One region of the Pantoea sp. X-Soil-YNGN-785 genome, then DNA from elsewhere that is predicted to be linked to it. Evidence: predicted binding sites of a transcription regulator. Region 1 holds the regulator's gene; each other region holds the start of a gene.
The links. Region 1 encodes CRP, which controls carbon source genes, mostly activating them, when cyclic AMP is high. Its sites were predicted from a motif close to ATGTGANNNNNNTCACAT; they were not measured.
Positions count from the first base shown of each region.

Region 2: the regulator CRP is predicted to act here: its motif matches at 2,101-2,118, upstream of garD (galactarate dehydratase).
Region 3: the regulator CRP is predicted to act here: its motif matches at 1,645-1,662, upstream of AC6I8E_RS09020 (6-phosphofructokinase).

Region 1 is NZ_AP035942.1:3,607,861-3,611,988, forward strand. Features, by position in the region: gene AC6I8E_RS16855 (phosphoribulokinase) at 1-30, shown strand, start outside; gene AC6I8E_RS16860 (OsmC family protein) at 550-954, opposite strand; gene crp (cAMP-activated global transcriptional regulator CRP) at 1,258-1,890, shown strand; gene AC6I8E_RS16870 (YccS/YhfK family putative transporter) at 1,948-4,023, shown strand; gene argD (bifunctional acetylornithine/succinyldiaminopimelate transaminase) at 4,025-4,128, opposite strand, start outside.
Region 2 is NZ_AP035942.1:3,181,889-3,186,016, reverse strand. Features, by position in the region: gene AC6I8E_RS14765 (flavodoxin) at 1-319, shown strand, start outside; gene garD (galactarate dehydratase) at 369-1,928, opposite strand; gene AC6I8E_RS14755 (MFS transporter) at 2,494-3,855, shown strand; gene AC6I8E_RS14750 (enolase C-terminal domain-like protein) at 3,852-4,128, shown strand, end outside.
Region 3 is NZ_AP035942.1:1,937,406-1,941,533, forward strand. Features, by position in the region: gene AC6I8E_RS09010 (YceI family protein) at 1-388, shown strand, start outside; gene AC6I8E_RS09015 (pyridoxal-phosphate dependent enzyme) at 445-1,347, opposite strand; gene AC6I8E_RS09020 (6-phosphofructokinase) at 1,936-2,916, shown strand; gene AC6I8E_RS09025 (PTS sugar transporter subunit IIB) at 2,927-3,241, shown strand; gene AC6I8E_RS09030 (PTS sugar transporter subunit IIC) at 3,234-4,128, shown strand, end outside.

The sequences.
Region 1 (4,128 bases):
CGGCTGATGGAAGGTAAACGGATTGAGTAAGAGGCCAGCAAAAAACCCTCAGATAGCAGATGCCTTTCGCAAAAATGTCAAACCGGCTTTTCTGCGGATAAAGGCTTACTGCTGAGCAGGCTTCAGGGAGCATACGCCTTTCGCAAAGATGCAAAACCGCCATCCCTGGCCCGCTATGCTTTGCTACAGGCGTATGCTCCCTTCGCTTCACGTCCGGCAACCGCATCCGGTTTCAGTAAGACCGCTACAGACAAACCATGGGCACAAAGAATCTGACAGCAATAGATAAGCTCAACACGCAGGGAACCGGGTCAGAAGAGGAAAGCGTCCCGCGCCAGGGACAAAAACGCCGGGAGCGTTTTTGAACAACGCAACGCGTTGGCCCGGCTACGGACGCACCTCAGGGATGAGGTGCGTAATTGCGCGGGCCGAGCATGCCATGGATGGCGGTTTTTGCGTCTTTCCGATCTGACCCGGTTCTCTGCGCAGGCACAGTCTTAAAGCAACCTGCAGCAGACACTGGAAGTGAAGTTAGCAGGTCTGCAATGACTACAGCTCAACCACCTCATAGCTATGCGTAATCGTCACACCTTTACCCAGCATGATGGCCACAGAGCAATATTTTTCCGCCGAAAGATCGACGGCGCGTGAGACCGCTTTATCCTGGAGCGCTTTTCCACTCACGATAAAATGCAGGTTGATGTGCGTAAAGATTCGCGGCGCCTCTTCACGACGTTCTGAGGTCAGTTTTACTTCACAATCAGCCACATCGTTGCGGCCTTTTTGCAGAATTGAAACCACGTCAATCGCGCTGCATCCGCCCGCCGCCATCAGCACCATCTCCATTGGGCTGGGCGCTTTATCACCCGAATTCCCATCCATCAGTATCTGATGGCCGGATGAGGATTCTCCGAGGAATGTCAGCCCTTCTACCCATTTCACTCTTGCCTGCATGATTTTTGCTCCGGAATACGCTGTTTTGTCGCCAGAGTACGCTTTCACCTGGTAAACAGCAATCCAGAGAAATCCGCCCGTAGCTGAAGCGAGACAACAGAAGACAGTCGGCAAAAGCTGTGCTACAAACAGTGCTGAAAATATTTTTCGTCACCCGATGGCGAAGCCGGGAAGAATGATGCGCACTGCGCCTGATGCGGCCCGAATAATTTCCTGAAAAGGAAACGCTTGAAGCTTTCACCGCCTGACAGGGAAAACTGCCCCCTGTATTTTGGGCACGATTACAACAGAGGATAATAGCGAATGGTTCTCGGCAAACCGCAAACAGACCCTACACTCGAATGGTTCCTGTCCCATTGCCATATTCACAAGTATCCATCCAAAAGTACGCTGATTCACCAAGGTGAAAAAGCAGAAACGCTTTACTACATCGTGAAAGGTTCCGTCGCGGTTCTGATTAAAGATGAAGAAGGCAAAGAGATGATTCTTTCCTACCTGAATCAGGGCGATTTTATTGGTGAGCTTGGCCTGTTCGAAGAAGGTCAGGAGCGCAGCGCCTGGGTACGTGCGAAAAGCGCGTGCGAAGTAGCGGAGATTTCTTACAAGAAATTCCGTCAGCTGATCCAGGTTAACCCCGACATCCTGATGCGACTCTCCTCGCAGATGGCGCGTCGCCTGCAGGTCACGTCTGAAAAAGTGGGTAATCTCGCTTTCCTCGATGTCACCGGACGCATTGCACAGACTCTGCTTAACCTGGCGAAGCAGCCAGATGCCATGACGCATCCCGACGGCATGCAAATTAAAATCACTCGTCAGGAAATTGGCCAGATTGTGGGTTGTTCACGTGAAACCGTGGGCCGTATTTTGAAGATGCTGGAAGATCAGAACCTGATCTCCGCACACGGCAAAACTATCGTCGTTTACGGCACCCGCTAATTCCTGTCATCCACGGCGTGATGGCAACATCACGCCGTTATTGTTTGTGTTGGGCCGATGTGGCGTCGAATCATTTACCATCCTGAAGTTAACTACGCCTTGCGACAAACGCTGGTGCTCTGTCTGCCGGTGGCGCTGGGCTGGCTGGCTGGCGACCTGCAAAAAGGTCTGCTGTTCTCGTTAGTGCCCGCCTGCTGCAATATCGCCGGTCTTGATACTCCGCATAAACGCTTCTTCAAACGTCTGATTGTAGGCGGCAGCCTGTTTGCCCTCGGCAGTTTTCTGATCCAGTGGCTCACCCTGCATGCGATTCCACTGCCGCTGATCCTCTTCGCTATGCCTTTGCTGCTTGGCGTCACCGGTGAGATCAGCCCGCTGCATGGTCGCCTGCTGCCCGGCACCCTTATTGCCGCCATCTTTACCCTCAGCCTGATTGGCCGCATGCCCATCTATGTCACTCCGCTGCTCTATATCGGCGGCACGCTCTGGTATGGGGTATTTAACTGGTTCTGGTTCTGGCTGTGGAAAGAGCAGCCGATGCGTGAGAGCCTGAGCCTGATCTACCGCGAGCTGGCCAACTACTGCGACGCCAAATATACCCTTCTGACGCAGCTGACCGATCCCGAAAAAGCGCTGCCGCCGCTGCTGGCTCACCAGCAGAAAGTGGTCGATCTGATCAACACCTGTTATCAGCAGATGCACATGCTGTCGGCAAGCCGCGATCACAGCCATAAGCGGCTGACGCGCGCTTTTCAGGTGGCACTCGATCTGCAGGAGCATATCTCGGTCAGCCTGCACCGCCCGGAAGAGGTGCAAAAGCTGGTGGAGCAGAGCCATGCTGAAGCGGTGATCCGCTGGAATGCCAAAACCATCTCGGCCCGACTGCGGGTACTGGCGGATAACATCCTTTATCACCAGTTACCCGACCGCTTTGCGATGGATAAACAGCTCGGCGCGCTGGAGAAAATCGCCCATCAGCACCCCGATAATCCGGTGGGTAACTTCTGTCTTTATCACTTCAACCGCATTGCGCGCGTGCTGCGCACCCAGAAGCCGCTTTACCAGCGCGACCTGATGGCAGACCGCCAGCGCCGCCTGCCGCTGTTACCGGCGCTGCGCAGTTATCTCTCGTTTCGCTCGTCGGCGCTGCGCACGGCGGGTCGCTTTGCGGTGATGCTGATGCTGGGCAGTGCGCTGGCGCTGTTCTTCAACATCCCTAAGCCCTACTGGATCCTGATGACCATTATGTTCGTCAGCCAGAACGGCTACAGCGCTACCCGCGTCCGTATCCAGCACCGGGCGCTGGGCACCTTTGCAGGACTGGTGATTGCGGCTGCCACGCTGCGGCTGGCGGTGCCGGAGTCACTGGTACTGCTGATCATGCTGGCGATCACCTTTATCAGCTATCGCTTTACCCGCCAGTTCTATGGCTGGTCGATGATTGGTTTTACGGTCACGGCGGTTTACTCGCTGCAACTGCTGTCACTGAATGGCGCACAGTTTCTGCTGCCGCGACTGATGGATACGCTGATGGGCTGTCTGATCGCCTTTGGCGGGATGCTGTGGCTGTGGCCGCAGTGGCAGAGCGGCTTACTGCGGCAAAACGCCCACGACGCGCTGGAAACCTATCAGGATGCGCTGCGGCTCTTGCTGGGCGATGAACAGTCGCCAGAGAAACTGGCTTATCAGCGCGTGAAAGTGAATCAGGCACACAATGCGCTGTTTAACTCACTGAATCAGGCGATGCAGGAACCGGCATTCAACTCCCGCTATCTGAGTGATATGCGGCTCTGGGTCACCCACAGTCAGTTTATCGTCGAGCATATCAATGCGATAACGATTCTGGCGCGCGAGCACACGATGCTGACCGCCTCGCTGGCTCAACGCTATCTGCAATCCTGCGAAATTGCGCTGCAGCGGTGTCAGCAGCGGCTGGAATATGATGGTGAAAGCTCACAGGTGAATCTGCTGGATGACCTGGAGAACATCAGTGAAGGACCGATCACGGTGGTGGAACAGCATGTGCGGCGCATTCTCGATCACCTGAGCGTGATGTACACCATTTCATCGCTGGCGTGGAACCAGCGACCGCAACATGGCCGCTGGCTAATCAGACGCTTACGTAAAAACTAAGCTAGCCGTTGAGCACTTTGCCGACGGCGGTGGCGAAGCGGCGCATGCCCTCTTCAATGTCAGCAGGTTCGATGATCAGCGACGGAGCAAAGCGCATCACATCGG
Region 2 (4,128 bases), 430 kb from region 1:
CTGGCAGAACTATGCCAGCGACGTGGCGTTAATTGTCACCTCAACCACCGGACAGGGCGATTTTCCTGATACGATTTCAGGCCTGTTCCATGCGGTTAAAGATAAGCTCGGTCATCAGCCTGCGTTGCGCTATGGCGTGATTGCGCTGGGTGACAGCAGTTATGACCATTTTTGTGGCGCGGGTAAAACTTTCGATGCGCTGCTGCAGGAACAGGGCGCACAGCGGGTCGGTGAGGTGTTACTGGTTGATGCCACCGAAAATCCTGAGCCGGAAGCGGTGACCTCTCCGTGGGTTGAAGCCTGGGGCGCGCAGCTCTGATGGCAACGCCAGGCTTATCGCAGCATAAGGATAAGCCTGGCGTGTGATATCAGGTCACCGGTGCCGGGTTAAACACCGCCAGCTGATTACGGATGCCCCAGCGATCGGACCAGGTCTGCTTCCGGCCACTGGCAATATCCAGAATCAACTCAAACAATCGCCAGCCCACCTGCTCAATACTCTCTTCACCGGTCGCAATCGTCCCGGCATTAATATCCATCAGATCGTGCCAGCGCTCGGCCAGCGCATTGCGCGTTGCCATCTTGATGACCGGAATCGCAGCCAGACCGTAAGGCGTTCCGCGGCCGGTAGTAAACACCTGTAGCGTGATACCGGATGCCAGCTGCTGCGTACCGCAGACAAAATCGCTGGCGGGGGTTGCTGCGTAGATCAGGCCACGTCGCGTAGGTCGCTGACCGGGCGAGAGCACTTCGACAATGGCGCTGCGCCCCGATTTGGCGATCGATCCCAGCGCTTTTTCCACCACGTTCGCCAGTCCGCCTTTTTTATTGCCCGGCGACGGATTCGCGCTGCGATCGGTCTGGCCCTGGTCGAGGTAGTTGTCATACCAGGCCATCTCCTCCAGTAAGCGCTTACCGACTTCCTGATTAATCACCCGCGGCGTCAGCAGGTGAATTGCATCACGCACTTCAGTGACTTCCGAAAACATCACCGTCGCACCGCAGCGCACCAGCAAATCAGACGCGAAGCCCACCGCCGGATTCGCCGTTACGCCCGAAAACGCATCGCTGCCACCGCACTGCATGCCGACAATCAGTTCTGCAGCAGAACAGGTTTCGCGCTGGCGCTGATTCAGCCGCTGGAGATGGCGCTCCGCTACCTGCAGAATCTCATTTACCATCGCCCCAAAACCGACCAGCTTCTCATCCTGCAGGCGCACAATGTCATGATCGTCCAGCGAAATCGCCTGCACGTCGGGCGTGCCGGTCAGCAGACGCTCCGGCTGTAACTTCTCACAGCCCAGGCTGACGATCATCACTTCGCCACCGAAATTGGCATTCAGCGCCAGGTTATGAATCGTGCGAATCGGCACCACCGCCGCAGGTGCATTAATCGCCACGCCGCAGCCATAAAGGTGATTGAGCGCGACCACGCCATCCACATTCGGGTAGCGCGGCAGTAAATCCCGTTCAATGATCTGTACGACATGATCCACCACACCGGCCACGCAGTGGACGCTGGTGGTGATGCCGAGCAGGTTACGCGTGCCGACGCTGCCATCCGCATTGCGATAACCTTCAAAGGTATAGCCTTCCAGCGGCGGCAATTCAGGCGGAACCTGCGTGGCTAACGGCAGACTCGCCAGCGGAGGCGCTTCCGGCAACGCGACCAGCGACTCATCAATCCAGCTGCCCTGGGCAATATCCCGTAATGCATAGCCGATGACTTCGCCGTAACGCACGATCTCTGCACCCTGGTTAATCGCGCGCAGCGCGACTTTGTGACCCTGTGGCACATGCTCCGTGAGTGTCAGGCCATCCGCAAACTGCGTGCCAGCCGGCAGGCCCAGGCTGTTAACCACTATCGCCACATTGTCGTGCTCATGGACTTTGATATAGAGCGGTTGTTCATCTGTTTTGGGGTACATCGCTCACCTTCCCGTCTGTCGTGCCGTACTTGTGCGGCACGCTGTAATGTTCTGACCTGTCACACGTTTGTTTGCCATCTTCAGTATAGGGAGGCGGAGCAAGGCGCGCATTGTGCAAATGACCACCATTGAGACAATTCACCTTATCGATTTGGGGCGATTATCCAGAAGCAAGTGAAGAGCCTCACAAACAGCGGGGGAAAGCGTTACCTAAGGCGGTTATTGCTCAGTTATTTGCCGCTTTCGTGAGCCATCCCGCAGGGTTTTGTGCATCCGCCACACAATCACTTCTGCACGGGCATTATTCCAGGGCGATGTGCCAATGTGCTCGCTTCAGGCTGTTCTTATACTGGGTTCCGTTAGCCAAAGTCAGGTTATCTGTCACGACGTATTACTCATCCGCAGAGGTCGCAGAAGCGCATTGGCTGCCACCTCGCAGATGGATAAATAAAGGTTTGCCAAAACAAAAAGATCGCCGTGTTTAACCCAACTTCTCTCTGATACCCAACGCGATGTGTATGCAGTCAGAGCGAATGTAGCTCACGCTATATTTCAGGAGTGCATCATGAATAGTTTCAGCCAGACCGCGGAAACGGTGCAGAAGCGCACCAATGCCCGCTACTGGATTGTGGTGATGTTATTTATCGTCACCTCATTCAACTACGGTGACCGCGCAACCATCTCGATTGCCGGTTCCGCGATGTCCAAAGATATCGGCCTCGATTCGGTCGGACTGGGCTATATCTTCTCTGCCTTCTCATGGGCGTACGTTATTGGCCAGATTCCGGGCGGCTGGCTGCTTGACCGCTTCGGCTCTAAACGCGTCTATTTCTGGAGCATCTTTACCTGGTCGCTGTTTACGCTGCTGCAGGGTTTCGTGGATATCTTCAGCGGCTTCGGCATCATCATGTCGCTGTTTATTCTGCGTTTCCTGGTGGGTCTGGCTGAAGCGCCTTCCTTCCCCGGCAACAGCCGGATTGTAGCCGCCTGGTTCCCGGCGCAGGAGCGCGGCACGGCAGTGGCGATCTTCAACTCCGCGCAATACTTCGCCACCGTGATCTTTGCACCCATCATGGGCTGGCTGGTCTCTGAAGTGGGCTGGGCGCATGTGTTCTGGTTCATGGGTGGCCTGGGCATCATCCTCAGCTTTATCTGGCTGAAAGTGATCCACGATCCCACCGATCACCCCGGCGTGAACAAAGCTGAACTGGAGTACATGGAGCAGGGCGGCGCGCTGATCAACATGGATGTCAAAAAGGATACCCGCAAGGTGAGCTGGAGCGAGAAGTGGTTCCAGATTAAGCAGCTGCTGACGTCACGCATGATGCTGGGTATCTACCTCGGTCAGTACTGTGTTAACGCCTTAACCTATTTTTTCATCACCTGGTTCCCGGTCTATCTGGTGCAGGCGCGCGGCATGTCGATTCTGAAAGCGGGCTTTATTGCTTCGATTCCGGCAGTGTGCGGCTTCCTGGGCGGCGTCCTGGGCGGAGTCATCTCCGACTGGCTGATGCGTAAAACCGGCTCGCTGAATATCGCGCGTAAAACGCCGATCGTGCTCGGCATGCTGCTCTCTATTTCGATGGTGATGTGTAACTACACCGAGACCGAATGGGTGGTGGTGTTCTTTATGGCACTGGCGTTCTTTGGTAAAGGCATTGGTGCGCTGGGCTGGGCGGTGATGGCGGATACCGCACCGAAAGAGATCAGCGGACTCAGCGGCGGCCTGTTTAACATGTTCGGTAACTTCTCCGGCATCGTGACCCCCATTGCTATCGGCTACATCATCGCCACCAGTGGTTCCTTTGAAGGTGCACTGGTCTATGTCGGCATTCATGCCTTTGTTGCGGCATTCAGCTTCCTGGTGATTGCCGGTGATATCAAACGTGTCGAACTGAAATCCTGGCACGGTAAGGATGCATCATGAATACGCAAAGTTCCCCGGTAATCACGGAGATGCGGGTTATCCCGGTCGCCGGTTACGACAGCATGCTGCTTAATATTGGCGGTGCCCACAACGCCTGTTTTACCCGCAACATTGTGGTCCTCACCGACAGCGCCGGCCACACCGGCGTGGGTGAAGCGCCCGGCGGTGACACCATCTATCAGACGCTGGTGGAGGCGATTCCGCGGGTTTTAGGCCAGCAGATTGCCCGCATGAACCGTCTGGTGCAGCAGGTACACAAAGGGAATCAGTCGG
Region 3 (4,128 bases), 1.7 Mb from region 1:
TCATCCGGAGGCCTCACGCGTTGACGTGACCCTGCCAGTCAGCAAAATTGACAGCCACGTTGCCGCGCTGACCAAAGAGTTCAAAGGTGCTGAATACTTCGATACCGCCAAATACCCGACTGCGACCTTCCACAGCACCAAAGTCGTTGCTAAGGGCGACAACAAATTTGACGTTGAAGGCAACCTGACCCTGAAAGGCATCACTAAGCCAGTGACGCTGCACGCGACGCTGAACAAGCAGGGCGAGCATCCGATGGTCAAGAAGCAGGCGATTGGCTTTGACGCCACCGGCACCATCAAGCGTTCTGACTTCAAGCTGGACAAATATGTCCCTGCAGTCAGCGACGACGTTACGCTGACGCTGTCTACTGAAGCTTACGCGAAGTAACCGGCGACAGGCGCAGCCCCTCTGGCTGCGCCACTTTTCCCCTGACTTTGCTCTCGTCAGCCCTGCAGACTCTTCAGGGTAACAGACGCCCCGCCACAGACGATAACCAGCACGTTATCATCCGGTTTAAAGCCAATTTTCCCGTCATACAGCATCGATAATGAGACGCCACAGGCTGGCTCTGTCAGGACACGATGATCGTCCAGGAAGCGGCGGCAGGCATTAACAGCCTCTTCATCTGTCACAACCTTTCCCCTGACATCTGCCCGGCATGCCACGTTAAATGCATTTTCACACACCTGACTGGCTGCCAGCGTGGTGGCGATACCGCTGACCCGGGCCAGCGTGACCCGCTCACCGGCTTCCAGCGCGGCGTTAAGCGACGCGGTTCCCTCAGTTTCAACCGCATAAATCGGGATATGGCTGAGCTGATGTCTTTCCAGACCCTGGACAATGCCGGAGAGCAGACTGCCGCCGCCCACGGAGAGGATTACCGCATCCGGCCGCACCCCCTCACTGATCACTTCATCTACCAGCGTGCTGATGCCGTCCCACAGCAGCGGATTGTCAAAGGGATGGATGTAGATATGTTCGTGCGACGCCAGCGATAACGCGTACGCATTGGCCTCACTCCAGACGTTGCCTTGTACGATCAACTTCGCACCTTCCTGTTCGATAAGCTGTCTGGCGCGCGCCGAGGTGGTTTCAGGCACCACCACCGTGACCGGTAGCCCCAGTCTGCGGCCGCTGTGTGCCACGGCAATACCCGCATTGCCGCCGGAGGAGCTGACAAATGCCTTAGCGCCCTGTGCCGCGTAGTATTGACAGATATGGCCTGCGCTTCTGAGCTTAAACGATCCGGTTGGCTGCGCTGATTCCATTTTCAGCCAGACGTTGCTGCCGCTGAGCTGACTTAGTGGCAGGGAGTGAACGAGAGGGGTACGGATAGCTATTTCCATGCGTATGATCCTGGTCAAATGTGGTCACAGGGAACCGGTTTGTCATCACGGAGAACACGGGTTTTGCCGTGCGAAATAACGGCGTCGGATGCAGAAGAGAAAGTTACCCCTCACAAAGAGCGTGGAAGTTTTTCCTTAGAAATCATTATCGTCAGGCTGTGTTTTCTGTGGGCATTGAAAGGTTATACCGAAGAATGCTACTCGTTCGCAACAGAGATGCTGAATCTGATTAACATCTGCCTGCGGATTTTCTTTCTGCACCTTAATTGCGGTTTCTGCTCTGCGAAAACGGGAAAAATGAGGTGAAAGTCACAAATCTGCAACGCCGCTCTAATGGCTGATTTTACCTCCTCCCGCTTTCTGGCCAGTTCACCCGCGCCATCTGCTAAGCCAATGATTTATATCGATTCGCCTTGAACGCAATAAGTTGGAATAGTGTGAGGCAAATCACAAATAAAGCGATGTTAAGAGCACTGTCAATATTCCCGCCTGAGAAAAACCGCACGTAACTGTGATCTCCTCTGCAAATAGCAACCCCGCTAACCGGAAGAATACCCTTCAGCAGAATAAGCCAGCGGGGTGAGGGTGATGCGAATTGGAATGGTGATCAGTGGCGGTGACGTGACCGGCATTAATAATTTTGTCTTCCAGATTGGGCGCATGGCACAGGCGGAGATGGTGATATTTGACGGTGGTATTCCCGGCCTGCTCGAAAATAATCATCGTGAGATCAGCCAGCGCGATCTGCTCGACTTTTCCATCGCCTCTATTCCTGTTATGCAATCGGGACGCACTGAAAAGAAGCTGGTGCGCAGCGAGTATGAGTTAATTGCCCGCCAGCTGAAAAACGCCCGGATTGACATATTAATCATGGCGGGCGGAGACGGGTCGCTGCAATTTCTCCATACCCTGTCGGCGTATGGCGTGAATTGTTTCGGCGTCGGCATGACCATCGATAATGATGTTTTCGGCAGCGACTACACGCTGGGATTTTCCACCGCCTGCGAGCAGGTATTAAAAGAGGTGGCGAAACTGCGTAATACCGGCCGTGCCTTACCGGGACGCGTTTTTATGCTGGAGTTGCTCGGTGGTTATTGCGGCGAATTAACGCTGCAGTCCGCGATTAAATCTAACGCAGATATTGCGTTAATTCCTGAGTGCCAGATCCCGCTGCCACAACTGGCGCAGCGCATTACCGGGCGGCTGGCAGAGCAGAACAGCGTGGTCATCCTCTGTTCGGAAGGCTACACCCGGGAATATTCGCCAGGTTTTCAGGGGGCGATCGACACCTTAATCAAACAGCTTGAACCCCTTATTGGCGTGCGCATCCGTAAAACCATCCTGGGTTACGGGCTGCGCAATGGTGATCCCACCTGCGAAGAGATCTTTCAGGGCACCATTATGGCCAGTGAAGTGGTGCGTTGTATTCAGTCAGGCATGCGGAATAAAGCGGTCATTATTAATGGCAGCAATAAACCGATTCCGATTGATTTAATAAGCATGCAAAAACGCCTGGTCGATATTGACGGGCACCATTACAAACTCGCTAAACAACTCAATATAGTGTGAGGAAAAAACCATGCTGAAAATATTATGTGTCTGTGGTTGTGGATTAGGTTCCAGTTTTGCGATTGAGATGAGCGCAAAAGCGGTATTAAAAAAACTGGAGATTGAGGCCGACATCGATCACACCACCATTTCAGAAGCGAATGCCTTTAAGTCAGATATGATCCTGACGCAAAAAGCGTTTGCCGATGTTTTAAACGCCGACGCCAGTCCGGAACAGATTAAACGGGTCATTATTCTTAACCGGCTCACCGATAAAGCGGAAATAGAGCAGAAGATCCTGGCCTTTTTAAAAGAACGCAACCAGAAGGTCGCCGCCCATGAATAGTGTGATCGACTTCCTGGTAAAAGATCTGCTGGGGCAGGCATCGATTCTGATCGCCTTTATTGCCCTGATTGGTCTGCTGCTGCAAAAAAAATCGGCAGGCAAGGTGGTGGAAGGCACCTTTAAAACGCTGCTCGGCTTTTTAATTATGATGGCGGGTATCAATATTATTGTTGGCACCCTGACGTTCCTCAATACCATTTTTACCCATGGCTTCGGCATGCGCGGCTATATCACCGATGTGGCCGCCATTGCCGGGCTGGCTAACCGTGAGCTGGGGTCTGAAGTGGCGCTGACGCTGCTGGTGATTTTTATCGTCAACATCATCATTGCGCGACTGACGCCGTTTAAGTACATCTTCCTGACCGGCCAGGCGTTGCTGTGGATGGCGACCATTGGCGCAGTCATCGGCTACAAAGCAGGGCTGACGGGCCTGCCGCTGATTCTGACCGGCGGCATCTTTGGCGGGATTATGGCGGTGGTAATGCCTGCGCTGGCGCAGCCGGCGGTGCGGCGCATCACCGACTCGGACGACGTGGCGCTGGGTCACTTCTGCACCATCGGTTATCTGGTCACGGCGGCAGTCGCCAAAGTCGTCGGCAAAGGATCGCGCTCCACCGAAGACCTGAAGCTGCCCGATAACTTCAAGTTTCTGCAGGATACCTATCTGTCGATGGCGCTGGTGATGGTACCGATGTACCTGATCCCCGCTGTGGCAGCCGGCCCGGCGTTTATCGCCCAGTACAGCAACGGCATGAACTACCTGATGTACGCCTTTATGCAGTCGATTCAGTTCGTGGCCGGGGTCTTCGTGCTCTACAGCGGCGTCCGCCTGCTGCTGAACGAACTGGTGCCAGCCTTCCGGGGTATCGCGATGCGCGTGGTGCCGG